2 regions of the Limosilactobacillus pulli genome follow, and region 2 is predicted to be linked to the other one. Evidence: a T-box and tRNA genes for the amino acid it is inferred to sense, from the RefSeq annotation. Region 2 holds a T-box; the other holds one or more tRNA genes.

Region 1 (24,439 bases), on a different contig from region 2:
GACAATGTCATGATTGCGCAGATTCAGCATTTTTTGGTTAGTCAGCAGATTTTTACGTTGTTCATCTGCCTGGCGATTGGTTATGTCCTGGGAAATATCAGACTGTTTGGCTCCAGCTTTACATTGGGCTCAACCGTTGGCACGCTGGCCGTGGCGCTGGTTATTGGTCAGGCAGGAAGTTTTCCACGCGATAAGATGCTGGGGACGATTTTTTTTGGTGCTTTTATGTTTTCAATCGGCTACCGGATTGGCCCATCATTTCTGGTCAGCATGAAGCTATTCGGTGGCCGAATGATTGCCGTTAGTTTATTTTGGCTGTTGGCAGCTTTTTTTACCGCGTGGGGCTGTTTTGTACTGTTTCATATCGGACCTGGTGTTGCTGCCGGAACGATTGCCGGTTCTTTAACGCAGTCAGCCACAGTGGCCAGTTCACTGCAGGCATTGGAAAACCTGCCAATTGGCAAGTCAGTGCGGCTGTCCTATGAGGCACAGTTACCGGTCGCCTACGCCTTGACGTATGTCTTTGGCACGCTGGGCGTGATCATTTTATTGCGTGATGTAGCACCGCGTCTGCTAAAAATCGATATTGCCAGACAAGGAGACCGGATGGCAAGAAAGTATCACTTTCATGCTCCCGATCCTGACCCAACCTGGCGCCGGACCTATCGTCTATCGGCAAAATCGCCGCTGGTTGGCAAAAAGATTCGCGAAGTCAATGAATTCTTTGATTTGCGTTTAATTGCACTCGCGGCATTTCATCAAGACCGGATGACTGATAAGCTGGAATATGTGCTGCAGCCAGGTGATCGCCTGACGTTGATTGGATATGCTCTGCATTTTGATGATTTGACTGGCGTGGCGGGGCTCACCGAGGTCTTAACGCCAACCAATGCACCGCGAGAGCGAAAATTTGTGCTGGGCAAAAACTTTAATCCCAGTGATCTGGCTAGAATCAGACAAAATGGTGTATTTGTAAATATCCATGATCCGCTGAGCGGTCAAGAGCATCTGATCAATCAACTGAAGCCAGGTGATGTAATCTCTTTGACTGGTAATACCAGCAAATCAGCACCATTGCTCAAAAAGATCGGTCGTTGGCATACCAGTGAGCAAGCCGTCAATTATACGGTCTTTTCACTGGGGATCGCTGGCGCATCACTGCTGGGGCTGGCTGGTTTTAAGCTCAATGGCATGCCGCTGCAGCTGGGTAATGGAACGGCCGCTTTGATCATGGGCCTTTTGCTTAGCAACTGGATTGATCGACATCGCGATTATCACTCGATTCCACCCACGGTAACGTCGTTTTGGCAAAGTTTTGGTCTGACCGTATTTGTCGGCAGTGTAGGACTGGAATCTGCACAAGCTTTTACCGGCGCCATCAAATCGCTGGGGTTGGGTATTTTGCTGATTGGAGCAATCGTTTCAGTGGCTCCGCATCTGCTGACGTTATTGTTTGGCCGCTTTGTGCTGCACGTTGAGCCGCTTGCGCTTTTAGGGGCGCTGTGCGGATCAGGAACCGTGGCGGCTGCGATGAACGATCTGGCTGAGCAAGCCGGTTTAGAAGGTGGCGCTTATATCGCTTCTGCATTTACGCCAGCATTTGTTGTTGGTAATATAGGTATTACGCTATTGGGACCTTTGTTTGTGGCAGTTTTGTCATGATGGTCATTATCAGAAAGGTTGAATTTTTATGAAACAATTCTTTACCGTTTTAGGCGGGATGGGTACGCTGGCAACCGAAAGCTATTGTCGGCTGTTGGATGAGCGTACGCCAACGCACCGCGACCAGGATTATCTTGATTACATGGTTTTGAATCATGCAACGGTTCCCGATCGAACGGAATGGATTTTGGATCACAGCAAGCCAGACTATAATCCGCTGTTGATCGAAGACATCCAGCAGATTACGCCGCTACAGCCGGAATTTTTCGTTTTAATCTGCAATACGGCTCATTATGCATTTGATCGTCTGCAGGCAGCTACTTCGATTCCGATTTTGAACATGCTGCAAGAAACGGTCAATGAAATCAAAAACATTGCTCCAAATGCCAAGCGAGTTGGCGTTTTGGCTACGCGAGGCACGATTGCATCAGGTCTATACGACTCCTACATTCAAAATGCGGGCTATGAAGAGGTCAAGCCAACCCCTGAGATTCTGGATGCCACGGAAGATTTGATCTATCATGACATCAAAGAGGCGGGTCATTCTGATGGCAAAAAATTTCATGAGTTGGTACGGACGATGATTGAGGATCAAAAGTGTGATGTGGTAATCTTAGGCTGTACCGAGCTTTCCTATGCCAATGAGATGAACCCAGAGACTGAATTTCCGGTTGCCGATTCACAATCGGTCATCGTTGATCGTTCTTTGGAGCGGGCCTTGGCAATTCGTAATCAAAACAACAATAATTGACAATTTAAAGCGACAGGCCATGCAGCATGGGCTGTCGTTTTATTTTTGTAGGTTAAATTGGTCTAGGCAAGCTAACAATCGTGTTAAAATAAAAAAGATAAATTATGGACGACTGGTCTGAAGAGGGGAAAAAGATATGGGATCACCGGTATATATTCAAATTCATAACCAATTACGGGAAAATATTGAAAATGGTCATTGGAAAGTCGGCCAAAAAATACCAGCTGAACGTGAATTGGCGGCCGAGTTTGGCGTCAGCCGCATGACGCTGCGGCAAGCGATTCAAACGCTGGTTGATGAAGGAGTCTTGGAGCGACGCGTTGGCTCAGGAACGTTTGTCGCCAGCCGCAAGGTCCAAGACAAAATGACCGGCGTGACCAGTTTTACCGAACTGATGCTGGCAGCGGGCAAAAAACCTTCCAGCAAAACGATTTCTTATCATTTAACGATTCCTTCGCAAAGTGAAATCGAGCGACTCAAGCTGGAGCCTGATGAGCGCGTCTTAAGAATGGAGCGTATTCGCTATGGCAATGAGATTCCAATCTGCTATGAGGTGGCAACCGTGCCGGCTAAGCTGGTGGAAAACTTCAGCAAGGTCGAGATCACTTCGTCGTTTTATCGTACCCTGGAGAAAAAGGCCAATTTATATCCTGGTCATGCCATGCAATGGGTCTCAGCTACCAATGCAACGGAAAAGATTGCCGAGTATCTGAAAATTCGGCGCGGGGATGCACTGTTGCGGTTGACTCAGCTTTCTTATCTACAGGATGGCCGGCCTTTTGAATATGTGCATACCCAATATGTCGGCAGCCGCTTTGAGTTCGTGCTAGAAAAATAAGAGGAAATATTTATGAAGTTTGATTATCCAGATGACAGTATCGCACTACACACCGATGCCTACCAACTAACGATGATGCAGACTTATTGGCAAAAAGGGATTGGTAATCGTCACGTTGTCTTTGAAGCCTTTTTCCGTAAGATGCCGTTTGGCAATGGCTATGCGGTTTTTGCCGGTTTGAGCCATATTATTCGCTACCTAAACGCTTTGCACTTTTCGGATTCTGACATTGAATATTTAAAATCCACGCAGCAGTTTGATCCTGACTTTGTCGAGTATCTGCGCGACTTTAGATTTAAGGGAACGCTGCGCAGTGCCGTTGAAGGTGATCTGGTATACAGTCATGAGCCAATTATTCAAGTCGAGGGTACGCTTTTGGAATGCCAGTTAGTGGAAACGGCGCTGCTTAATATCATCAACTATCAGATTATGATTGCTACCAAGGCCTCGCGTATTAAATCGATTGTTGGCGATCAACCGGTGATGGAATTTGGCTCGCGGCGTGCCCAAGAGTTTGATGCGGCCATCTGGGGAACGCGGGCAGCCTATATTGGCGGCTTTGATGCCACCAGCAATCTGAGAGCTGGCAAGCTGTTTGGCATTCCGGTTTCTGGTACGCATGCTCACGCACTGGTTCAGGCATATCGCAACGACTATGATGCCTTTAAGGCTTATGCACAAACGCACCATGACTGTGTGTTCCTGGTTGATACCTTTGATACGCTAAAAAGCGGGGTACCAAACGCTATTAAGGTCGCCAATGAATTCGGCGATAAGATCAACTTCCAAGGAGTCCGCATTGATTCTGGCGATATGGCCTATCTTTCCAAGCAGGTTCGCCAAATGCTGGATGAGGCTGGTTATCCAAATGCCAAAATTTTTGCCTCCAACAATCTGGACGAGCGTACGATCATGGATCTGCAACGCCAAGGAGCCAAGATCGATGTCTGGGGCATTGGTACTAAGTTGATTACCAGCTATGATCAGCCAACGCTGGGGGCCGTTTACAAGATGGTCTCTTTAGAAGACGAGAATGGCCAGATGGTTGACACGATCAAGCTTTCCAACAATGCAGCCAAGATGTCCACGCCGGGCAAGCATCAGGTTTGGCGAATTACCGATCGTGGCAGTGAAAAAAGCGAGGGTGACTACGTAACGCTGGCTGACGAGGATCCGCGCCAATTGGATTCGCTGTATATGTTTGATCCTAACTACCCATTCTTAAACAAAACGGTTGAGGACTTCATTGCCCGGCCGCTTTTGAAGGATATTTTCGTTGATGGCCAGCAGGTTTACCAAGAGCCAAGTATGAGCGAGATTCGCCAAGCGCGGCAGCGACACCTGGATCGGCTATGGGAAGAATATAAGCGTAACCTTAATCCAGAAGTATACCCAGTTGACTTATCGCAAAAGTGCTACGACAATAAGATGAAAATCATTAAAGACGTCAAGGACTACATTAAGCATCTGAATTAATAAAAAGAGGGAAAGAGTTATGCGTAAGCTGCAGGAAGAAATCATCAATACCTTGGCCGTAACGCCGGAAATCGATCCGGCAGTCGAAGTCAAGCGACGTGTAGAGTTTTTAAAGGACTACTTGAAAAAAACAGGACTAAAAACGCTGGTGCTCGGTATTTCTGGTGGACAAGACTCCAGTCTGGCAGGGCGACTTTCACAATTGGCCGTTGAAAGCCTGCGAGAAGAGACCAAAGATGTGGCTTATCGGTTTATTGCCGTACGACTGCCTTATGGTGAACAGGCCGATGAAGACGATGCGATGCTTTCAATCAATGAGTTCATCAAACCGGATCAAACCATGCGCGTCAACATCAAGCCAGCCGTTGATGCCATGGTTGCCTCAGTTGAGCAAAATGATTTGAAAATCAGCGACTTTAACAAGGGCAACGTCAAGGCACGGGAGCGAATGATTGCTCAGTATGCAATTGCTGGCGAGTTTGGCGGGGCGGTTGTTGGTACCGACCATGCTGCCGAAGCGGTAACCGGTTTTTACACCAAGTTTGGCGATGGTGGTGCCGACATTACGCCGCTGTCACAGCTGGATAAGCGTCAAGGTCGGCGAATCCTGGAATATCTAGGAGCACCAAAGGCCTTGTATGAAAAAACGCCAACTGCTGATCTGGAAGAAGATCGACCAGCATTGCCCGATGAAGAGGCACTAGGCGTCACCTATCAAGAAATTGACGACTATCTTGAAGGACGAAACGTTTCCGATACGGCGGCCGAAAAAATCGAAGGATGGTATCTTAAGACCGGCCACAAGCGTCATCTGCCAGTCAGTCCCTTGGATACTTGGTGGAAGAATTAGTTTAAATAGGGTCCAGGATCGGCAATTGCCGAACACCGGACCTTAATTAATTGATCATGAAGCAATAAGTCTGACGTTAAGATACGATGGACTTAAGAAAGGTTTTTAAGTTTTTTATGGAAAAAAATGATCTTAAATTAATGAGCCAGCAGCTGCCAGAATTAAGAGATCGGCAAATTGAAGCCGCTTTGAGCCTTTTGGAAGCGGGCAATACGATTCCATTCATTGCCCGTTATCGAAAAGAGGCGACTGGCAGTTTGGATGAGGTTCAGCTGCAAGACGTTCAAGAGCAATGGCAGCGAGTTAAAAATCTGCGTGATCGTCAGCAGACCGTCATCAAGGCAATTGAAGAGCAGGGCAAGCTGACGCCGGCTTTAAAGACACAGATTGAGTCAGCTACTGAGATAAATGTTGTTGAAGACCTCTACTTGCCTTATAAGAAAAAGCGTCGCACCAAGGCCCAGATTGCGCGCGAACAAGGACTGCAGCCGCTGGCCAACTGGATTTTTATGGCTAAGGGTGATGATCTGGATGGGAAGGCTGCTGAGTTTATCAGCCAAGACGTTCCCAACGTTCAGACAGCCTTGGAAGGGGCCCATGAGATTCTGGCCGAAACAATCAGTGAAAGCAGCACGATTCGCGCCTGGCTGCGCAGCTATACCAAACAGCATGGCGAATTGATCGCGACAGTAAAAAAAGACGGCCAAGAACTTGATTCAGAAGGCGTCTATCAACAATATTATGATTTTTCCGCGCCATTATCCGCAATGAACTCCTATCGTGTCCTAGCCATTAATCGTGGAGAAAAGGCCAAGATTTTAAGCGTCAAGATTCTTGCTGATGAGCAGATCGTGCAGAACTATCTGAATTTCCGGCTGGTCAAAAAAGGCAGTACCCAAAAGGCCGCTGAGTTTGTCAAAAACGCGGCTGCCGATGCCTACAAACGTTTCTTGGGGCCAGCAATCGAACGGGAACTGCGGCGCGAATTGACTGAACAAGCAGATGAGCAGGCCATCAAGGTGTTTGGCGAAAATCTTTATAATCTCTTAATGCAGGCACCAATCAAAGGCAAGGTTGTTTTAGGCTTTGATCCGGCATATCGGACCGGCTGTAAATTGGCAGTGCTTGATCCAAGCGGCAAGCTGCTCAAGGTTGCCGTTATCTATCCGCATCAACCAGCGCCAGAAAATCAGCGTCAGCAGGCTGAAGGACAGCTGCTGCAGTTGATTAAGGATTATCAAGTTGAGATGATTGCAATTGGTAATGGTACGGCCAGTCGTGAATCAGAGTGTTTCGTGGCTCAAGCTATCAAAAAAATCAAGCGTCCCGTTTATTATGTAATTGTCAATGAATCCGGCGCGTCAGTCTATTCAGCCAGCCAAGACGCACGTGACGAATTCCCAGAACTGACGGTAGAAAAGCGCAGTGCTATCAGTATTGGCCGCCGTTTGCAAGACCCATTGGCTGAACTGGTCAAGATCAGTCCAGAAGCCATCGGAGTCGGTCAGTATCAGCATGATCTGCCTAAGACGGCACTCAAAATTGAATTGGATGCTGTCGTTGAGCGGGCCGTCAATCGAGTCGGGGTCAATCTCAATACCGCCAGTTATCAGCTGCTGGCCCACATTGCCGGCTTAAATACCACCTTAGCCAAAAATATCGTTCAGTATCGTAATGAAAATGGCCGCTTTACCAGCCGTACCCAGCTTAAATCAGTACCGCGCCTAGGACCAAAGGCATATCAGCAAGCAGCAGGTTTTTTGAGAATCGTAGATGGCGATGAGCCGTTGGATAATACTGATATTCATCCCGAAAGCTATGCCATCGCTCGTCAATTAATGAAGGCTGCCAAAATTGATGGTAAACTGGGCTCAAAAACGGCTGTCCAGCGATTAAGACAATTGGATCTTAAGGCATTTGTCAGTGAAAAGGCCGGGCTGGCAACGCTAAAAGACATTGTCGACTCACTTTGCGAACCAGGTCGGGATCTGCGTGATTCTTTGCCGGCACCACTTTTAAGACAGGACGTTTTAACGATTGAGGATCTCAAACCGGGGATGCAGCTGCAAGGAACGGTCCGCAACGTTGTGGACTTTGGTGCGTTTGTTGATATCGGCATCAAGCATGATGGTCTGGTCCATGTCTCGCATCTGACCAAAAAGTTTATCAAGGATCCGCGGCAAGCCGTGGCCGTTGGCGATATCGTTGACGTGTGGGTACTAAGCGTGGATCTCAAGCGCCAGCGCGTACAGCTGACGATGGTTGCGCCAAAAGGATAAAACAGTTATGGATCAGTCAGGAAAAATGAGTGATGAAGAGCTGCAGCAGCTGACTGAAAAATGGTCACAACAGGCGTTTGAATGTCCATTTAAACATCGCATCTGGTTCAATCGGCGCCTCAAGACTACGGGTGGTCGCTATCATTTAAAAGATCACCATATCGATATCAATCCATTGATGTATGAAGAGTTTGATCTGGCAACCCTGCGTGGCGTTGTCTTGCATGAGCTGTGTCATTATCACTTGCATTTAGCGGGCCATGACTGTCATCATACGTCGGAGTTTAAAGCATTGCTGAATCAAGTAGGTGGCTTACGATATGCTCCAGTAACCAGTCAAAAGAAAACACGTTTTAAGTGGGTCTATCAGTGCCGTGGCTGCGGCATCAAGATCGGTCGTATGCGGCGTTTTAACGTGCAGCGGTTTGTCTGCCGTCGCTGCAATAGTCGTTTTAAGCTTTTAATCAAAAAATAGTTTGCCAACAGGTAGCATTTCTGGTAGAATGTTATTTGTTGATGCGGCAGTGGCGGAATTGGCAGACGCGCAAGATTAAGGATCTTGTGGTCGTTTTAGACCGTGGAGGTTCGAGTCCTCTTTGCCGCACTACGATTGCACCTGGCGATAGTCAGGTGCTTTTTTTTGTACTAAATTTTAAAAGCTCGAGGGCTGAATGATCAAAACCCGAACTTTTTTGTTATTTAATTCAGTCCCATCACCATAGGAACAGGGCCATCTTTTCAATTACTTTAGTAAATTTTTTAGTTAAATAACACTGTTTTATCAATCGTGAAAGCGCTATACTTAAATGACAGAGAAGCATTTGATTTGAGGAGGCGTTTTTTTAATGCAAGCAGATTTAAAATGGCTGGATGATCCACAGACGTTCCGGGTCAATCAGCTGCCCGCTCACAGTGATCATCAATGGTATCGCGACTATGCCGAAGCTGATCAAAAAAACAGCAGCTTTGTTCAGAGCCTGAATGGTCAATGGCGCTTTGCCTTTGCCAAGGATCCGCAGGCACGGATCAAGGACTTTTATCAACCAGATTTTGACACTGCCGACTGGGATTTGATCAAGGTTCCAAGTATGATTGAGCTCAATGACTATGCTCAGAATCAATATACTAATATCTGGTATCCATGGGCTGGCAAGATTTTTCGTCGTCCAGCCTATGCATTGAGTCCGGATGATCAACAGGAAGGCTCATTTAGCCAAGGCATTGACAATACCAATGGCTCTTACGTCAAGCACTTTGATTTAAAGCCAGCCTTGCGCAATCAAAACGTACGCGTTCGCTTTGAAGGTGTTGAGCGCGCAATGTACGTCTGGATCAACGGTCATTTTATCGGCTATGCAGAAGACAGCTTTACGCCAAGCGAGTTTGATCTGACGCCTTATTTAAAAGACGTCAACAACGTATTGGCCGTCCGTGTATACAAGCACAGCACGGCCTCTTATCTTGAAGATCAAGATATGTTCCGTTTCTCGGGCATCTTTAGAAGCGTTGAGCTCTTGGGTCAGCCAAAGCTGCATCTTGAGGATCTGGATCTTACGCCACGTGTTTCTGATGACTTTAAAGACGGGATCTTTAACGTTGACCTTAAATTACAGGGCAATGGCGGCCAGGTTCATATCAAGGCTTTTGATGCCCAAGGAAATTCAATCGTTGATGAAGTTCAGCCGGCAGCCGAGCATGTGGCCGTTCATGGCGTTAAGGTGCAAAACGTGCATCTTTGGGACAACCACCATCCATACCTGTATCAGCTGTTTATTGAACTGCATGATCAAGATGGTCAGCTGCTGGAAGTCGTTCCTTATCAATTTGGGTTCCGCAAAATCGAGATCAATGCCGATCACGTCGTTTTGCTTAATGGCCAGCGTTTGATTATTAACGGTGTTAACCGTCATGAGTGGAACTGTAAAACGGGACGCTGCGTAACGATGCAGGACATGGAACAGGATATGGCCACGTTTAAGGAAAACAATATCAATGCGGTACGGACGTGTCATTATCCAGATCAGCTGCCTTGGTACTCTATGTGTGATCAAAACGGAATCTACATGATGGCCGAAAACAATCTGGAAACGCATGCCACCTGGCAAAAAATGGGGCAAGACGAGCCATCGTTTAACGTACCAGGCTCGGTTCCGCAATGGAAAGACGTGGTTGTTGATCGGGCACGTACCAACTATGAAACGTTTAAAAACCACGTTTCGATTCTGTTCTGGTCTTTGGGGAATGAATCATATGCCGGTGACAATCTGGTCTTTATGCAGAAATTTTACAAAGAGCATGATGACAGCCGTTTGGTTCACTATGAAGGTGTCGTGCACACACCAGATTACCGCGACAAAATCTCGGATCTGGAAAGCTGGATGTACCTGCCGCCAAAAGACGTTGAAAAATATTTGCAGAACAATCCTGACAAGCCGTTTATCGAATGTGAGTACATGCATGACATGGGCAACTCAGATGGTGGCATGGGGTCATACATTGAGCTGATCGACAAGTATCCACAATATGTCGGTGGCTTTATCTGGGACTTTATTGACCAGGCCCTATTGGTTCATGATGAAATCAGCGGACAAGACGTCATGCGCTATGGTGGGGATTTTGATGACCGCCACAGTGACAATGAATTTTCCGGCGATGGTCTGATGTTTGCCGACCGGACGCCTAAGCCAGCAATGCAGGAGGTAAGATACTACTATGGACTGCACAAATAAAATTCACGTAGTTTATGATGATGGGATGTTGGGATTAAACGGCAAGGGTTATCAGTATCTGTTCAGCTATGAAAAAGGCAGCCTGGAGTCGATGCGATTCAACGACAAAGAATGGCTGTACCGCCCAATTTATCCAACCTATTGGCGAGCAACTACGGATAATGATCGCGACAATGGCTTCAACTATCGAAGTGCTCAGTGGCTGGGAGCGGATCTGGCGTCAAAGTGCATCAACATTGATCTGACCGTTGATGATCATCACTTTGATCAGCTGCCAATCGCACCACTGACCAATCAGTTTACCAATCATGAGTTTGCCGACCAAGTCAAAATCGTATTCACTTATGAAACACCGACTAATCCAGCGGCTCAGGCTAAGGTTGCTTACACGGTCGATGCTAGTGGGCACTGTCAAATCGCTGCCCATTTCTTGGGTCAAAAAGGTTTGCCGGGACTACCGGTTTTTGGGGTCCGGCTGATCATGCCAACGCTGGCGACTGAATTTGAATACGACGGTCTGTCTGGTGAAACTTATCCAGATCGAATGGCAGGTGGCATCAAGGGGACCTGGCACGTTGATGGGGTTCCGGTAACGCCTTACCTAACGCCACAGGAAATGGGCATGCACATGCAAAATTCACGTCTAAAGATTGTTCGTAATCAAACGCAAAACAATGCCGATCATGATAAGACGACGTTTGCCTTGACCATCAAGCAGACCGAGCAGCCATTCAATTTCAGCATGCTGCCATATACGTCGCTGGAACTGGAAAACGCAACCCATATTGAAGAATTGCCACTCAAGCGCCGCACGGTTTTGGTTGTGGCTGGAGCCGTACGTGGTGTTGGTGGGATCGACAGCTGGGGTGCTGATGTTGAGGATCAGTATCAGCTGCCTTCTGATCGCGACTATCAGTTCAGTTTTGAAATTGAACCAGAGACAATTGAATAGATTTGAGAAAAATGGGAATTTGATTAAAGAAGTTCCCATTTTTTATTTTGTAAAGTAGCTAACGGGTGTAAAATTAACGGTGTTTATTTTGCATAAAGAGAGGCTATAGAGATGTTAAGCATATTCTGGTCAAGTCTGTCGGGGGTCTTGATCATTTTAATCATGATTGCAGCTGGATTTGTCATGAACGAGCGGCACTGGTTTACGCCCAACTCGCCCAAGGTTATTTCAAAGATTGTTACCCAGGTTGCCTTGCCAACATATATGATCAGTACGATTACAACCAAATTTACGGCTGCCGAGTTAAAGACGCTTTTGCCTGACTTGCGCTACCCGGTTTTATCAATGCTGATCCTGTTTACATTGTCATTTGCCATCGCTAGAGCATTGGCTATCAAAAAGAGCCACATTGGTCTGTTCAGTTCGATGTTTTTTAATTCCAATACGGTTTTTATCGGCCTGCCGATCAACCTGGCTCTGTTTGGGGCGCGTTCAGTTCCATATGTACTGGTCTATTACATGGCCAATACGACTTTCTTTTGGACGCTGGGTGTTTGGCTGATTCAACACGATGGTATGAAAGAAGCCAAAATTGATTTCAAACAGGCCCTGGGCAAATTGTTCTCACCGCCACTATTAGGCTTTATCCTGGCTGTGATTTTAGTGGCACTGCATATTAAGTTACCGAAATTTATCATCAATACCTGTGCTTATCTGGGCAATTTAACGATTCCAATGTCGATGCTGTTTATCGGTATCGTACTGTCTAATGCTGGATTATCCAAGATTCGCTTTACGCGCGATGCTTGGGGAATCTTGTTGGGAAGATTCTTGTTGGCACCAATTCTGATGATGATTCTGGTTTTGCCAAGCAATATGCCAACGATGATGAAGCAGGTCTTTATTTTGCAAGCAGCGATGCCGGTGATGACCAATGCACCGGTTGTTTCCAGAATGTATCATGCAGATTACAACTATGCCGCAATCATGGTTACTGAAACTACTACGCTTTCAATTATCGTAATTCCAATTCTGATGGTGGCCATCAAGACGCTGGTCCATTGATAAAAAGTCAGCTTGTCAAAACAAGACAAGCTGGCTTTTTTGAGTGTTTAAGAAGTATTTTCCTATACTGATTAGTCGTTTCGTTTTACAAATTGCGGTATCATTATGTCAAGCATAAGGGGGAAATTATCGATGACGGCAACACTGGTAATCGTTAGACATGGTCAGAGTCAGGCCAACCAAGACAACGTTTTTACGGGATGGAGCGATGTGCCGCTTACGCCCCTTGGAGTCAAGCAGGGTAAGCTGGTCGGCAAGCACTTGGCCAGGCTGGGACTAAATTTTAATGACGTGCATGTTTCTTATATGCAGCGAGCCATCGTGACGGCTGATCTGATCTTAGAGGCTATCGATCAGCTTTGGATTCCAATTCACAAAACGTGGCGATTAAATGAGCGGCATTATGGAGCCTTGAGCGGTCTGAACAAAGATGCAGTCAAAAAAGAAGTCGGTGCGGCAACTTTGCATCGCTGGCGACGCGGTTTTGTAGAGCGTCCACCAATGCTTAAAAATCGCGGTCATGAACGCCGCTATGATCGCTTGGGAGTCAAAGAGCCATTGAGTGAAAGTCTGCAGATGACCCAAGAACGGCTTTTGCCATACTGGCAGGATCAAATTGCGCCACGACTTTTAGATGGTAAAAACCAATTAATTGTAGCTCACGGCAGTTCATTAAGAGCCTTAATCAAATATTTGGATGGCATTGCCGATGATCAAATTGATCACGTCGAAGTTCCTAATGGCGAGCCGATCCTGTACCGGTTTGACGATCATTTGAACGTTATTGAGAAAAAAATTATTACGGATGGTGAACAGCATGTCAATTAAAGAAATTTCCAACAATCCTACGCTGGCCGGTCAAGTCAGACTGATTGAAGATATCGTCTATTCAGCTGCTGATGGCGAGGCGCAGAAAATGTCGATTCTGGCACCGTGGACGCAACGCTACAAGGATCTGCCACAGGAAAAACGACCACTGCTGGTTTTTGTTCAAGGCAGCTCTTGGACGACCCCGACCTTGGGTGAAAAGATTCCTCAATTAGTTCAGTTCGTCCATGCTGGCTATATCGTGGCAACCGTTCAGCATCGTAGCGCCTTGGATGGCCATGCGTTCTCAGCTTTTTTGCAGGATGTCAAAACCGCGATTCGTTATCTGCGGGCTCATGCGACTGAATATCAGATCGATCCAGACCGAGTTGGCATCTGGGGAACTTCATCCGGTGCCAATGCTGCACTTTTGGTGGCATTAACGCCAGATGATCCGCGCTATCGGACAGCTGACTACGCTGATCAGTCGGATGCTGTTAATGCCGTAATCAGCTGCTTTGCTCCAACCGATGTCGAAGATACCTTCAAGTTTTCTAAAAACGTGCCCGGATCTGATGCCATGCAGCTTTGCCTGTTTGGCACCGATCCGGCGAAATGGCCAGCCATCAAGCGGGAAATGAGTCCATTATATCAAGTCAAGGATAATCAGCAATATCCGCCATTTCTGCTGATGCATGGGGATGCCGACCAGACCGTGCCATATCATGAAATGGAAGATATGTATCATGAATTGGAGAAACATCATGTTGCCGTTGAGGCCTACCGAGTTCATGGTGCCGTTCATGAACGCGACTTCTGGAGCCAACAGATCTATGACATTGCTCGCGAGTTCCTGGATCGCAACGTTAAATAAACAAAAACTCATTGTCTGATTGGACAATGAGTTTTTTATTGCAGATATTTAGGCTAAAGTTCCCATTGGATCCCATGGCTTGAGGACGATTGGTTCTTGAGCCTGGTCAGCCTTGAGCTCATCACTGAGATATTTTTTATTGACGACGATCTGGTAGACGTATTGATCCATCCATTCATCACTCATAACGAAATAACCTTTTTCACCGACTTTTGGCCCCCATGAGTTCTCAACTTTCCATTTGGCTGGCTTGCCATCGACCAGATCAACCCCAGTCAAGACCATGGCGTGATCCATCATTGACTGATGATAGTCCAGCATGTCGGCTTTGTTCATGGTCAGTTTTGTATCAAACAGATCTTCATAGCCATACGTGTTGAGCGCCAGGATGCCCAGTTTGGTCTCAGAATATTTGACAACGTCAGAGCCAAACCAGACGCTTTCGCCGTTTTGCAGCTGCTTGATGGCCAGCTCTTTTAATTCCGCCATCGAAAGGTTTAAGTGCTTGACTTGACGACCGCCAACCACGTTCCCAAGCATCTCGATCGTATAGGTCTTGTGGTAGGCCTTGTCCTTAGTTGGGGCTTGGATAATGGAGACGTATTCACTTAGATCCCAGCCAACGTACTTATCGAAGAATTCAACCGGTGTCAGATTGCTGTCGCGATAGAACTGCTTGTCTTTTTTAGTTCGATATTCAAAGTCAAAGGTCTGTACCGGTTCGCCAAAAGCATAGGCCAGCATGCGGTAGACAGTGTTGAGCATTTCTTTACGCGTGGCATTGATCTGAGCTTTGCTGGCCTGATCATGGACCAATTGGCGCAGAATTACGGCATCATGGCGCAATTGATTGTTCAAAACGGCATTGATTTCGTTGGAGCGGCTTGAATTGTAGGTTTCGGGCTGAGCTGATTTAGGTACGACTCCGTATTTTTCAATCAATGCGCACAGCATATCCCATTGACCGCCATCAGATTGGGGTGCGTCTAAAAGCCAGGCTACCTTGCGATCGTCAATATCCAGATTGGCAGTTTGAATGATGTTTTCATAAAACCAGTTGGCCTTTTCAAACTTGTCCCAGAAAAAGGCATAAGATTGCGATAACTCGAAATCATCCGGCAGATTAAAGCGATTCTGCATGTTGTGACGCATCGTGTTTAAAGCGGCAAACAGCCAGCAGCGACCGGACTGCTTTTGATCGGCAACGTCACCGGTTGCTAGGTCGATAGAGAAGTGCTGATCGTTATCCGTAATGGAATGCCAGTCAAAGCTGGCAGCCTTAACCCCGTTTTTGGCTACGGTACGCTCCAGAATACGGGCATCATGACGATTGGCATAGTCTTGCTTAAAATCTTTTAATTGATCGGCGTTAATGACAAAACTCAAAAAAATCACTCCTTTATAATATTGATTTTATTATAATCGAATGTCTGATTCGCGCCAAAAAACTGATCAAAAAAGACCCAATCAGACAATTGCCTGATTGAGCCTTTTAAGGTGACTAACGCGCGTGCAGAATCTCTGGTCCGTTTTGCCGACCAACGATTACGTCATTAACTCGGTTTAAGAACAGACCGTGCTCAATGACCCCAACCATGTGAATCAATTCTTCCGCCATGGCTTTAGGGTCATCAATCTTTTGCAAGTGCAGATCGATGATATAGTCGTTTTCATCGGTTCGGTAGCGCTGATCGCCATCCATGCGCCAGGTTGGCTGATAACCCTTGGCAGCCAGCTTGTCAAAAACGTGCTGGGCACCAAATGGAATAACCTCAACTGGCAGCGGGAAGGCCCCCAGTTGGTGAACCATCTTGCTTTCATCGACGATCCACATGTAATGATCAGAAATATCGGCAACGATCTTTTCCCAAAGCAGGGCACCGCCACCGCCCTTGATGCCTTGGAAATCGTCACTGATTTCGTCGGCACCGTCAATTGTCAAATCGATGTGATCGACCTCATCAATGTCTTTGATCGTAATGCCAAGACTTTGTGCTTGCTTGGTCGTGCGGTTGGAAGTAGTAACGCCGACAATGTTCAAGCCTTCGTTTTTAACGCGTTCGCCCAACGCGTCAACCATGTAGCGAACAGTCGATCCAGTACCAAGGCCAACGATCATGCCGTCTTTGATGTACTTAACGGCAGCACGTCCAACCAGTGATTTCAATTCATTTTGGTCCATATAGAACGCTCCTTTATTGATTAAAGCGATCATCCGGCAATAGCAGATCCTGGTATTCCGGATGATCACGGAATGCCGCTTTGACATATGGACACATCAGTTTAACCGTTAGATGATGCTCATGGGCGTAGTCGACAAAACGCTTGGTAAGCTCGGCTGCCAGCCCGTGGCCACGACCTTCTGGAGCGACAAAAACACGCTCTGCCACGACGAGGTTCGGATAGCCGGCAACTGGTGGAAAGCTGATATCGCCGATCCATTTACCATTGTCATCGATAGCACTGATGCGATGCGGTTCCGTTACAAATTGCATTTTTGTCCCCTCCATCATTAATAAATTTAATCCTCCTTGATTTTCCGTGTTTCTGAAATGATTGTCAAGGATTAACATGCTACAATTAAATGCTGGACTAGTTTAAAGATAAATTACGATTAAAATATAAAAACTGAACGTAAAATTTCTAGAGGTGAAGAAATGAAAAAAAGAGGATTTGAGATTGTTGCCAAGTATGCTGATGCCGACCTAAACCTGCCGCAGCGGCAAACTAAGCAGGCAGCTGGTTATGACTTTGAGGCCGCTGCTGATTTTGTGGTACCTTCAATCTGGAAACAGGGCCTTTTTAAAGCGCTGCATGCTATCAAACATGCTGCCGAGCTGAGAGAAGATGAGCTGGCGGCCGGTGATCAGGCACTCAAACCGGTTTTAGTGCCTACTGGAATCAAGGCCTACATGCAGCCAGATGAAGTACTGATGCTCTTTAATCGTTCCAGCGGTCCGTTGAAACGGCGCTTGATTCTGCCCAATGGCGTTGGCATCATTGACGCCGACTATTATGACAATCCAGCCAATGAAGGCGAGATCTTTGTACAGCTGATTAATTATGGCTTGTTTGACTACCACGTTAAAAAAGGCGAGCGGATTGCTCAAGGGATCTTTATGCCATACTTAACGGCTGACGATGAGTCAATGCCTAAAAATGATCGGGCAGGCGGCTTTGGCTCAACCAAAAAATAGTTCTAAATAACCAGCTTTTATCAAGAAAGGAAATTGCATATGGCGAAAGTCAAAACCCAGTATATCTGCCAAAACTGCGGCTATAATTCGCCTCGTTACCTTGGTCGCTGCCCCAACTGCGGTCAGTGGAATACTCTGGTTGAAGAACGCGTTGAAACGGCAAACACGCAAAGTACGACGCGGCATTCGACGACCTTGACGGGAATCGTTGCTAAACCGCAGCGCGTTAAAGACATCGATGCTAAAAAGCTGCCGCGCGTCAAGACCAGGCTAAATGAGCTTAATCGGGTTTTAGGTGGCGGCATCGTGCCGGGTTCGCTGATTTTGATTGGCGGGGATCCTGGAATCGGCAAGTCAACGCTTTTGCTGCAGGTTTCAGGCCAGCTCAGCGATGAGGGGCATTCTGTCTTGTATGTTTCGGGTGAAGAAAGCGGCGCGCAGATCAAAATGCGGGCAGAACGTCTGGCAGTAGCCGGCGATGATTTTTACATCTACCCAGAGACCAGCATGGACAGCATTCGGGCAACAATCGATGATTTAAATCCTGAATATGTGGTGATCGATTCGGTCCAGACTATGCAGGCGACTGATGTCAACAGTGCGATTGGGAGCGTGTCGCAGATCAGAGAGGTTACCGCGCAGCTGATGCAGATTGCCAAAAGCAAGAACATTACGATTTTTGTCGTTGGTCACGTTACTAAAGGCGGCGCGCTGGCAGGGCCTAAAATCTTGGAGCATATGGTTGATACCGTTTTGTACTTTGAAGGCGATCTGCATCATACCTATCGAATCTTACGGGCGGTTAAGAATCGTTTTGGCTCGACCAATGAACTGGGAATCTTTGAAATGCGTACGGCGGGGCTGGCAGAGGTCAAAAATCCATCTGAGATCTTTTTAGAAGAGCGACTCCAGGATGCCACTGGGTCAGCCGTCGTGGTTTCATTGGAAGGGACGCGGCCAATCTTAGTTGAGATCCAGGCCCTGGTTACGCCGACTGTCTTTGGCAATGCTCAACGAACGGCGACGGGCTTGAATCGGAATCGGGTCTCTTTGATTATGGCAGTTTTAGAAAAGCGCGCCAATCTTATGCTGCAAAATCAAGATGCCTATCTTAAGGCAGCCGGTGGCGTTAAATTAGATGAGCCGGCGATTGATTTGGCGATTGCCATCGCGATTGCTTCCAGCTATCGTGATAAGGGTACGCGCCCTGATGATGCTTTTGTTGGCGAAGTTGGGCTGACTGGTGAGATTCGCCGCGTCAGCCGCATCGAGCAGCGTGTTGCCGAAGCAGCTAAGTTAGGCTTCAAGCGAATTTTGGTTCCCAAAAATAATCTCCAGGGCTGGAATCCGCCAGCTGATATTGAAGTGGTCGGCGTTACGACTATAAATGAAGCATTACGGCTTGCATTAGCGTAAAATAGAAATTACGACACAGTAACGATTTATCAAAGGAGGGTTGCAGGTGAGAAAGAGAATTATCAGATTGCTGTTCGTAATTGTAGGGGCAGCAGTTGGTTTTTACTATCTACCACCGATTTGGATTGCCATGCGTAATCAGTTTGGCGTTCAGTTGGCACGGCCCATTGAGTCAGTAATTGATTTTTTGATTGGAGCACTTGTTTTTTGGCTGATTTCACTGCTGTTGACCAACTGGACGATTAAGATGCTCAAACAGGTTGAAAACGCCCTGACTAAAAAAAGCGTGACCTATCTGCTCTTTGGGGCCATCTCAACGATTTTTGGCCTGATATTAGCAATTTTGATCTCAATTCCGCTGTGGCGTCTGAGTATTCCAGTCGTTAACAACGTCTTGCCGGTACTCTTGATGATTTTGTTCAGTTATCTGGGCTTTCATCTGGGAACCACGCGTCAAGATGAATGGCGCAAACTTTTAATGCGGCGTGGTCGCGACGATCAGGATGCTCAGGTGATTAAGCGTCAAGATGAAAACTATCATCATTACAAGATCTTAGATACCAATATTTTGATTGATGGTCGTATCTATGACCTGGTCAAGACCGGCTTTTTGGAAGGAACGCTTTTGGTGCCGAATTTTGTGCTTTACGAGCTGCAATACATTGCGGATGCCGGCGAAAGTATCAAGCGCGTACGAGGGCGACGTGGTCTGGACATTTTAAATAAGCTGCGCAGTGAAAAAATCGTGCCGGTTGAAATGTACAAAGGTGACTTTGAAGATATTAAAGAAGTCGATGAAAAATTGATCGCGCTGGCTAAAAAAGTCGATGGCGTGATCGTTACCAACGACTACAATTTAAACAAGGTCATCCAGTTTCAAAACGTCCAGGTGCTCAATATAAACAACTTGGCCAAGTCATTGCGGCCACGCGTAATTCCTGGTGAACAGCTGACGGTTGTCGTTGTCAAAAAAGGTACGGAGCGTCAGCAAGGGGTAGCCTACCTCGATGATGGTACGATGGTCGTAGTTGAGGATGGTCGCTACTACATGAATGAGCAGCTGGATGTTGAGGTAACCAGTGCATTGCAGACTGATGCCGGACGAATGATTTTTGCGCGGCCACTGCACTCAACTCATGGCATCAATGGCAATGAAAGTCAAGGTCAAAAACGTTTGGCAGAATCAACCAAAAAGACAGATCATAAGAATAACGATCACAATAATCACAAAAACTAGTATTTGCAATTTAAGCATTGCACGGTACACTAGAATAGAAATATTTTCAATTTTTATGAAAGAGGCGGAACAACTTGTCAAAAAACGAAATTCGGGTTCGCTATGCGCCTAGCCCGACTGGACACCTGCACATTGGTAATGCACGTACGGCACTGTTCAATTATTTGTTTGCTCGGCACTACCATGGCAAATTCATCATTCGGATTGAAGATACTGATACGAAGCGTAACATCGCGGATGGTGAACGCAGTCAGCTGGACAATCTGAAATGGATGGGACTGGACTGGGATGAAGGTCCTGACATTGGCGGCGATTACGGTCCATATCGTCAATCAGAACGCAAGGACATCTATGAAAAGTACGTTCAAGAACTGATGGACAAGGATCTGGCCTACAAGTCATACATGACTGAAGAAGAACTGGCTGCCCAGCGTGAGCGTCAAAAAGCAGCTCACCAGATGCCACACTACGAATACGAATATGCCGGCATGACTGATGAAGAAATCAAACAAGCTCAAGCTGATGCTGAAGCAAAAGGCTTAAAGCCGGTTATTCGGTTCCGTGTACCAAAAGACCACACGTACGCCTGGGACGACATCGTCAAGGGTCCACTGTCGTTTGACTCGGCTTCAGTTGGTGGCGATTTCGTAATTATGAAGCGGGATGGCATGCCGACCTACAACTTTGCCGTAGTTATCGATGACCACCTGATGAAGATCAGCCACGTCTTCCGTGGTGACGACCATGTCTCCAACACGCCTAAGCAGATGATGATCTACGAGGCACTGGGTTGGGAAGCACCAAAGTTTGGTCATATGGCTCTGATCATCAACAACGAAACGGGAAAGAAGCTTTCCAAGCGTGACGAATCCGTGCTGCAGTTTATCGAACAGTACCGCGACCTGGGCTACTTGCCAGAAGCCATGGACAACTTCATTATTCTGCTGGGCTGGTCGCCAGTTGGTGAAGATGAAATCTTCTCACTCAAAGAATTTGTCAAGATGTACGATGAAACGCGGCTGTCCAAGTCACCAGCTGCCTTTGACCGTAAGAAACTGCGCTGGATCAACAACCAGTACATGAAGAACTCCGCAGTTGATGAGGTCTTCAACGTTGCTATGCCATTACTGATCAATGCTGGGCTGATCGAAAAGCACGCTGATCCATACAAGATTGAATGGATGCGTCGAATCGTTGAGATCTTCAAGCGCGAAATCTCTTATGGTGAGGAAATCCTGCAATACGCCAAGCCATTTGTTGAAGAGCCACAAATTCTGACTGATGAAGCCAAGGAAGAAATGAGTGCCGAAACGGTGGCCGTTGTATTACGCGACTTCCGTGACAAGATTGCTGCTTTGGACTTCATGGATGCTACGTCTATTCTGCACTGCATCAAGAGCGTGCAAAACGATACCAAGGTTAAGGGCCGCAAGCTTTGGATGCCACTGCGAATCGCAATTACGCATGAAACGCACGGCCCACAGCTGCCAGAAAGCATCGAGCTGATTGGTCAAAAAGAAACGCTGGCTCGTTTGGATGACATGATCGACCGGGTTGAAAACGGCAAGCTTTAAGCTTTAACGATCAGCAGACGATCCAAAGTCAGATTAAATAAAAAATGGGATCCAATATTCGGCTTAACCGAATAAGGATCCCATTTTGCTTGTTGGAATCATTGATGCTGAAAACGAAAGGAAAAGAAAATGCGAATCATTCCGGCACAAAACGACGTACTGCAGATGCTGGCAGCCTTGGTCACGCTGATTTTTATGGGGTGGTCGTTAAAATGCTGGCCAGCTTTTCATCGCTTTGATCAAAGGTTGCATAATCAGATTCCCAATCGGCAGACCAGTCTTTTTTGGCGCGCGGTGGCATTTATTGGTCAACCTAAACTGACGGTTGGCTATGCCTTTATTTTAGCGGGACTGGTTGATTTAACGGCTGATTCGATAACGGCACTCTGGGTACTGGCGACTTTGGGCAGCTTGGATGCAATTGGAATTGGCGTTAAGAGATTCTTTAAGCGCCAGCGTCCCCAACGTCACCTGGCAATAGACGACGGCTACAGTTTTCCAAGCGGCCACGTTTTGGGAACGACGGTTTTGGTGCTGATGATTTGGGCACTTTGGCCAACGCCTTTAATTGGAATGGCAGGCCTGATCTGGCTGTTGTTGGTGGTTGTTTCCCGCCTGGTTTTAAGAGCCCATTATCCAAGCGACGTCTTCAGTACAATGGTTATGGCTGCCGGCTGGGTGGCGCTATTTAGAAGAATGTATGCGCCAATGGTCGATTGGCTGATCAGATTATTTTGAAACAGAAAAAGCAGCGGCCGGGGGAGCCACTGCTTGAGGAGTATTACGAAGATCTTGGGGAGATTTCGTAAAATGTGTATTTTTCGGTTACTATTGGGAGGAGTAATTGAAAAATAATAGGTTTCGGTTAAATTGATTGCAGCCAAGCTATCTCGTTTGACTACATCTGTAATACTAGCACCCTTTTATGAAAAAAGTATGAACAAAGGCTTAACAATTTATTTTTAATACGTCAATCAGGAATCGCAGTGAATTGTGGTAAAATACTGTTATTGCAACTACTTTTACAAGGAGGATTACGGCGTTATGTTGACTATTTATAATACGCTTACCCGTAAAAAAGAAGAATTCAAGCCATTGCATCCTGGAGTTGTTAACATGTACGTCTGTGGTCCCACGGTCTACAATTACATCCACATCGGCAATGCGCGCAGTGCCATCGCATTTGATACCGTTCGGCGCTATCTGGAGTTTAAAGGCTACCAGGTCAATTACGTCTCCAATTTTACCGATGTTGACGACAAAATGATTAAGGCCGCTGCTGAACAGGGAATTACGGTTCCTCAGCTGGCCGACAAATTTATCAAGGCTTTCATGGAGGACACGGCTGCCTTAAATATTGAACCAGCTACCAAGCGGCCACGTGCAACGGAAAGCATCCCTGAAATCATCGACTTTATTAAAGTCCTGATTGAAAAGGACTATGCCTATGTTGTCGATGGCAACGTCTATTATCGAACGCGTAAGTTTAAACACTATGGTGAGCTTTCCGGCCAATCAATCGATGATTTGGAAACCGGTGCCAGCGAGCATATTACAGCTGAAGAGATTCACCAAAAAGAGGATCCTTTAGACTTTGCGCTTTGGAAGGCAGCTAAACCAGGTGAGATCAACTGGGATTCGCCATGGGGTCAAGGACGGCCTGGCTGGCACATTGAATGTTCGGTCATGTCAACGCGCTATCTGGGCAAAACGATTGATATTCATGCTGGAGGACAGGATCTGCAGTTCCCTCATCATGAAAATGAGATTGCCCAAAGCGAGGCCGAAACCGGTCAAAAGTTTGTTCGTTATTGGATGCACAATGGTTTTGTCACGATTGGCAAGGACAATGAAAAGATGAGCAAATCTTTGCACAACTTTATTACGGTTCATGACATCATCAAGCATGTTGATCCACAGGTACTGCGATTCTTTATGGCAACTACGCAGTACCGGCGGCCAATTCAATATAGCGAGGCCAATCTGCAGGATGCCCAAAACAATCTGGAACATATTCGCAATACCTATGACAATCTGACCTATCGGCAGCGTGATGCTCAAGATGGTAATGACGAAGACGTGGCACAACGGGTAGCAGCATTTACGCAACAGTTTATTACGGCGATGGATGATGACATCAATGTTCAAAATGGGATTGCTACTGTCTATGAGCTGATTAAGTATGCCAACGTCTATGCCCAGCAGCCGGTCGTAAAAGCTGAGGCACTCAGAACCTTAAAACAGGAACTGGAAAATCTGCTGGGAATCTTTGGAGTCAAGCTGGAAACGTCCAACTGCGAGATTGATGATCAAGCCATCAAGGACCTGATCAATAAGCGCAATGAGGCCCGAGCTGCCAAGAATTTCGCCTTAAGCGATCAGATTCGTGATGATTTAAAAGCACAAGGGATCATTTTGGAAGATACCCCACAAGGAACGCGCTACAGAAAGGAATAAAATGGAAAAAGTCGACTATCAGCAACTGAATGGAATTGCCCTGGCTTATCTGGGGGATGCCGTCTATGAGGTGTTTATTCGCCAACACTTATTGGCACTTGGGATGAGCAAGCCCAATCGTCTGCAGCATCAAGCAACGCATTACGTTTCAGCTAAGGCGCAGGCGGCACTGATTGAATTGATGAAAGAAGATAACCTGTTGTCTGAAGAGGAGTGGAGCTATTTTAAACGTGGTCGCAACGCCAACAGCTACACGCATGCCAAGCACACCTCGG
Region 2 (5,742 bases):
GTAACCGTTGAATACGACGAAAATGACCAGCCGTTGCGTGTCGACACGGTTGTTTTAAGTACACAGCATGATCCAGAGGTTTCTTTGGATCAGATTCGTCACGACGTTATCGAACAAGTCATCAAAGAAGTAATCCCGGCTGATCTGTTGGATGATAACGCCAAGTACTTCATCAATCCAACCGGCCGTTTTGTAATTGGCGGTCCACAAGGCGATGCTGGTCTGACCGGTCGTAAGATTATCGTAGACACTTACGGCGGGGCAGCACACCATGGTGGCGGGGCCTTTTCTGGTAAAGACGCTACCAAGGTTGACCGTTCGGCAAGCTATGCGGCTCGCTACATTGCCAAGAACTTGGTTGCAGCTGGCTATGCCAAGCGCCTGGAGATTCAGGTTGCCTACGCAATTGGGGTGGCGCAGCCAGTTTCAATTTCAATCAATACGTTTGGCACGGGTACCAAGTCAGAAGCAGAACTGATTGATGCCGTACGCAAGACGTTTGATCTGCGGCCAGCCGGAATCATCAAGATGCTGAATCTGAAGCGGCCAATCTACAAACAGACGGCTGCTTATGGTCACTTTGGTCGGACCGACATTGACCTGCCATGGGAACACTTGGACAAGGTTGACGAGTTAAAGGCTATTTTAGGCTAATATTTTCATTAAACAAGAAAACCATCGCTGCGGTTGGCAGCGATGGTTTTTTTATTTAATCTGCAACGAATTCAATATCATAGCTGTGATCAAGAATACGTACCTGATCTTGCTTTAGGCCAACGATTTTAACGTGACGATTCTGATCAACAAAGACGGCCCCCATGACGTCGGGATGATCTTTGACCCAGTTGGGAATTGGCTGACCAGCAAAAAAGAGGCGTCCGGTCTCAATCTCACCAGTAATCGACAGTCCAGAAAAGACGGTTACCCCCGCCAATTGTGTTTTTCTAGGGTGACCGGTAGCTGGATCGATGATATGGTGATAGTCTTGCCCATCGGCTTGCAGATGACGCTCATAAATGCCGCTGGTAACGGCAGAACATTCGGGCAGGGCAGCGACTAAAATTGACTGACCGCGCTTGGCACTAGGATCTTGAACACCGATACGCCATAGGCCGTCTTGGTGCTTAGGAGCCGTGCCATGCATTAAAATATTGCCGCCCAGATCAATGATGCCGGCACGGATGTCACGCGAGCGCCACAGATCCCGGATGCGATCGGCGATATAGCCCTTGGCAATGGCGCCCAGATCGATTTCCATACCTGGCTTTTTTAAAAAGATCGTCATGTCATCATCATTTAACTCAACGTCATGCGGATCGATCAGCTGCAGACGCTCTTGAATGGCTTTTTCGCTGGGAACGTGGGCATCATCAAAGCCAATGTGCCAAAGCTTGACCAATGGCCCAATCAAGGCATCAAAGCCATTGTCTTCCAAGCTGATCTCAATAGCTTTTTTGGCCAGATGATAGCTGGCATAAGAAACCTGAACCGGGCACTTACCAGCAGCCTGGTTGACGGCCATTAACTCAGAATGATCGCGATTAACGGTCAAAATGTCTTCATAGCGAGCAATTAATGCATAGGCATCGTCCAAGTCGCGCTGACTTGCACTGCCAAATGCTGTTAAGACAATATTGGTGCCCAGTCCATAATAGGTTTTTGAAATGGTATGCTGTGTCAGCTGATTGATGATTTGGGGATGATCGTTAGACCAAAGCGGGGTTTGATTTTCCATGATGGTGTCCTTTCTTGGCTTCAAGAATACTACTGTAATTATAACCTTAGATGCTTTGTCAACGTAATCGAAAATAAGTTAATTAGTGAACAACCATAAGACGAGATAGTCAGCAATATTGAAAATTATATTTTTATAAAAGCCGTTTTGATACCAATGAATTCGTTTGCGTTAAATTTGTCAAACATCTGAGAAATTGTTCACAATATCCCTGGAAAAAACCATTTAAAACGAGTAAGATGGACCCGTAAAGGTTAAATCAAGGAAGGGGTCTAGAGTCATGCATTCATTCTTAAGTATCGATGTCGGAGGGACAACGATTAAGTATGCCTTGCTGAACAACGCCGGTCAGATTACCAAAAAAGACAAGGTACCGACGCCAACTTCCAGCTTGACAGAATTCATGAAGTCGATTTATGCCATTATCGATCAGTATCAGTCTGAAATCAGCGGCTTGGCAGTCTGCGTACCAGGCAAGGTTGATCCTAAAAATGAGGTCGTTGTATTTAGCGACACTTTGCCGTTTTTAAAGGGTTGGGATCTGCCAAAGCTCTTTAAGGAACATTATCGTAAGATTCTGCCAATTATCGTAGAAAACGAAGGACGCGCGGCAGCGCTAGCCGAGTCCTGGCTGGGCAACCTGCATGGTGAAACGGATGCCGCGGCCATTCTTTTGGGAACGGACATCAGCTCAGGAATTATCACCAATGGCCAATTAAACTATGGTGCACATGCTGGTGCCGGGATGCTGAATTTTGTACCAACCAACTTTAAAGCTGAAGGAACCGATCGCTTGGCCGGCTTTAACGGCTCATCGGTCAAGATGATTCAAGACGTTATCAAAGCTTCTGGCCTGCCAGAAGGTGCCGATGGCCAGGCCGCCTTTCGGATGATTGAGGCTGGCAACCCAGATGCAGCCAAGGTCTTTAACGAATATTGCTACCAGATTGCCTGCTTGATTTTGAGCATGCAGGCAATCGTCGATTTGAACAAGGTCGTGATCGGTGGCGGAATCTCAGCGCAGCCGGTTCTGATCAAGACCATCAATGATCAATATGACCAGCTGGTTGACTCAATGCCAATCGTTAAAAAAGAAATGGTCAAGCCAAAGATCGAACCTGCCAAGTTCAAAAATGATGCCAATCTGTATGGGGCTTTGGACGCTTTGCTGCTGAAACTCGACGAGCAAAATTAAAAAATTATTAGAAAAGGGACTTGCACTTATTGACAGTCCTTGCTAGAATAGTTTGTAATCTTTGATCGTAGAGGAGTTAGTAGCCGATTTTTCTGCTTAAAGAGACCGGACGGGGGTGCAAGTCCGGAGCAGACCTTGGTGAACTGGCCTCAAAAAATTGCTGCTGAATCAATAGTAGGCGGCAACGTGAAATTCGCGTTAAGAATCTCAAGTGCCATGCATAATGCGTGGAATTCAGGTGGTACCGCGGATTTTAGATTCGTCCTGCATTTGTTGCAGGGCGTTTTTTTATACGATCAAGCCTACTGAAAATTAGGATTTTAAAAGGAGCAATAGCAATGGCTTACGATCACAAAACGATTGAAAAGAAATGGCAGCGCTACTGGAAGAAGAACAAGACCTTTAAGGCCGAGATCAACAAGGACCAAAAGAAGTACTATGCTTTAGACATGTTCCCATACCCATCTGGACAAGGGCTGCATGTTGGTCACCCTGAAGGCTACACCGCTACGGACGTGGTTTCTCGGATGAAGCGGATGCAAGGCTACAACGTACTGCACCCAATGGGCTGGGATGCCTTTGGTCTGCCGGCTGAACAATATGCCTTAAAGACTGGTCATAATCCGAAAGGCTTTACCAACCAAAATATCGACCACTTCAGAGATCAGATTCAATCGCTGGGTTTCTCATACGATTGGGATCATGAAGTCAACACGACTGATCCAAACTACTACAAGTGGACGCAATGGATCTTTGAACAGCTCTACAAGAAGGGGCTGGCCTACGAAGACGAGATCATGGTCAACTGGGCCCCCGACTTTATGGGTGGTACGGTTGTTTCCAATGAAGAAGTCGTTGATGGCAAAACAGAACGTGGCGGCTACCCAGTTTACCGTAAGCCAATGAAGCAATGGGTCTTGAAGATCACGGCCTATGCTGATCGTTTGATTGATGATCTGGACCTGGTTGACTGGCCAGAAAGCGTTAAGGAAATGCAGCGCAACTGGATCGGCCGTTCTGAAGGGGCTTCCGTCTTCTTTGGTATCGATGGTCATGATGACAAGATCGAAGTCTTCACCACGCGTCCCGACACGCTGTTTGGGGTTTCTTACGTTGTTTTGGCTCCTGAACTGGACCTGGTCGATGAATTAACGACGCCTGAACACAAGGCTGAAGTTGAAGCCTACAAAGAAACAACGTCGCGCCGCTCGGATCTGGAACGGACTGACTTAAACAAGGACAAGACTGGTGTATTTACCGGATCTTACGCCATCAACCCGGTTAACGGCGAAAAGCTGCCAATCTGGATTTCAGACTACGTTTTGGCCTCATACGGTACTGGTGCGGTAATGGCCGTGCCTGCCGGTGACCAGCGTGACTGGGACTTTGCCAAGAAGTTTGATCTGCCAATCAAGCCAATCATCAAGGGTGCCGACATTTCCGAAGCTGCTTATGATGGTGATGGTGAGCACATCAACTCTGGCTTCTTGGATGGCATGAAGATCGAAGAAGCCAAAAAGGCGATGATTGACTGGCTGGAAGAACATGATGCCGGCCACAAGAAGGTCAACTACCGGTTGCGTGACTGGATCTTCTCTCGGCAACGCTACTGGGGTGAGCCAATTCCGGTTATTCACTGGGATGACGGTACGACTTCATTGGTTCCAGAAGACGAGCTGCCATTAAAGCTGCCTGACATGAAGAACATTGAGCCATCTGGTACCGGTGAGAGTCCACTGGCCAACGCAACTGATTGGATCAACGTTTATGACGAAAACGGTCGTCATGGTCTGCGTGAAACCAACACGATGCCACAGTGGGCCGGCTCATCATGGTACTGGTTGCGCTACACGGATCCGCACAACGAAAAGGAATTTGCTTCCAAAGAGGCACTGGACTACTGGTCACCAGTTGATCTGTACGTTGGTGGGGCCGAACACGCCGTCTTGCACCTGCTGTACGCTCGTTTCTGGCACAAGGTTCTCTATGACTTGGGCTACGTGCCAACGCCAGAGCCATTTATGAAGTTGGTTAACCAAGGGATGATTCTGGGCTCCAACCACGAAAAGATGTCCAAGTCCAAGGGCAATGTCGTTAACCCAGATGACATCGTAGAACAATACGGTGCCGACACGCTGCGGCTGTACGAAATGTTTATGGGTCCTTTGACTGAGTCCGTGCCTTGGGATACTAAGGGATTGCACGGTGCCTACAAGTGGATCAACCGGGTATGGCGTTTGATGATGGATGACAATAACCATCTGCGTGACCGTGTTTCCAACTTTAATGATGGCAAGCTGACGCACATCTACAACCAGACCGTCAAGAAGGTTACGGAAGACTTTGAGCGGATGCATTTCAACACGGCGATTTCCCAACTGATGGTCTTTGTTAATGAGGCCTACAAGGTTGATGATCTGCCGGTTGAATACATGGAAGGTCTGATCAAGATGATCTCACCAGTTATTCCACACGTTGCCGAAGAACTTTGGAGTCAGTTCCACGTTTCCGATACGATTGCCTACCAGCCATGGCCAACTTACGATCCAAAAGCCTTGGAAGAAGCCACGGTTGAAATGATCGTCCAGGTTAACGGCAAAGTCCGGGCCCGAATCGAAATGCCAAAGGATGCCGATAAAGAAACGGCTCAAGCAAAGGCATTAGCCAACGAACACGTACAAAAGTTCATTGAAGGTAAAGAAATCAAGAAGGTTATCGTCGTACCAAACCACATTGTCAACATCGTGGTGAAGTAAGCGATGATTAATCAAAAGGTCGGCATTCGGCATCGTCGAAGCTGGCCTTTTTACTT

The links. The T-box of region 2 lies ahead of leuS (leucine--tRNA ligase). A T-box ahead of a tRNA ligase gene usually reads a tRNA of that ligase, here a tRNA-Leu.
Region 1: it has a tRNA-Leu gene. The T-box ahead of leuS (leucine--tRNA ligase) is inferred to sense a tRNA for this amino acid. The anticodon was not compared.

What each region holds. Positions count from the first base shown of each region.
Region 1 is NZ_CANCWQ010000005.1:53,066-77,504, reverse strand. It holds gene QOS03_RS02915 (aspartate-alanine antiporter-like transporter) at 10-1,662, shown strand; gene QOS03_RS02910 (aspartate/glutamate racemase family protein) at 1,691-2,413, shown strand; gene QOS03_RS02905 (GntR family transcriptional regulator) at 2,550-3,251, shown strand; gene QOS03_RS02900 (nicotinate phosphoribosyltransferase) at 3,264-4,727, shown strand; gene nadE (ammonia-dependent NAD(+) synthetase) at 4,747-5,577, shown strand; gene QOS03_RS02890 (Tex family protein) at 5,694-7,856, shown strand; gene QOS03_RS02885 (SprT family protein) at 7,882-8,331, shown strand; tRNA gene QOS03_RS02880 (tRNA-Leu) at 8,375-8,460, shown strand; gene QOS03_RS02875 (glycoside hydrolase family 2 TIM barrel-domain containing protein) at 8,702-10,585, shown strand; gene QOS03_RS02870 (beta-galactosidase small subunit) at 10,569-11,537, shown strand; gene QOS03_RS02865 (AEC family transporter) at 11,649-12,602, shown strand; gene QOS03_RS02860 (2,3-bisphosphoglycerate-dependent phosphoglycerate mutase) at 12,735-13,430, shown strand; gene QOS03_RS02855 (alpha/beta hydrolase) at 13,420-14,283, shown strand; gene QOS03_RS02850 (C1 family peptidase) at 14,332-15,669, opposite strand; gene rpiA (ribose-5-phosphate isomerase RpiA) at 15,785-16,465, opposite strand; gene QOS03_RS02840 (GNAT family N-acetyltransferase) at 16,479-16,778, opposite strand; gene QOS03_RS02835 (dCTP deaminase/dUTPase family protein) at 16,941-17,480, shown strand; gene radA (DNA repair protein RadA) at 17,520-18,896, shown strand; gene QOS03_RS02825 (PIN/TRAM domain-containing protein) at 18,943-20,133, shown strand; gene gltX (glutamate--tRNA ligase) at 20,208-21,707, shown strand; gene QOS03_RS02815 (phosphatase PAP2 family protein) at 21,837-22,445, shown strand; gene cysS (cysteine--tRNA ligase) at 22,752-24,164, shown strand; gene QOS03_RS02805 (Mini-ribonuclease 3) at 24,166-24,439, shown strand, end outside.
Region 2 is NZ_CANCWQ010000015.1:26,166-31,907, forward strand. It holds gene metK (methionine adenosyltransferase) at 1-654, shown strand, start outside; gene QOS03_RS05905 (FAD:protein FMN transferase) at 710-1,735, opposite strand; gene QOS03_RS05910 (ROK family protein) at 2,016-2,930, shown strand; T-box leader at 2,986-3,200, shown strand; gene leuS (leucine--tRNA ligase) at 3,269-5,686, shown strand.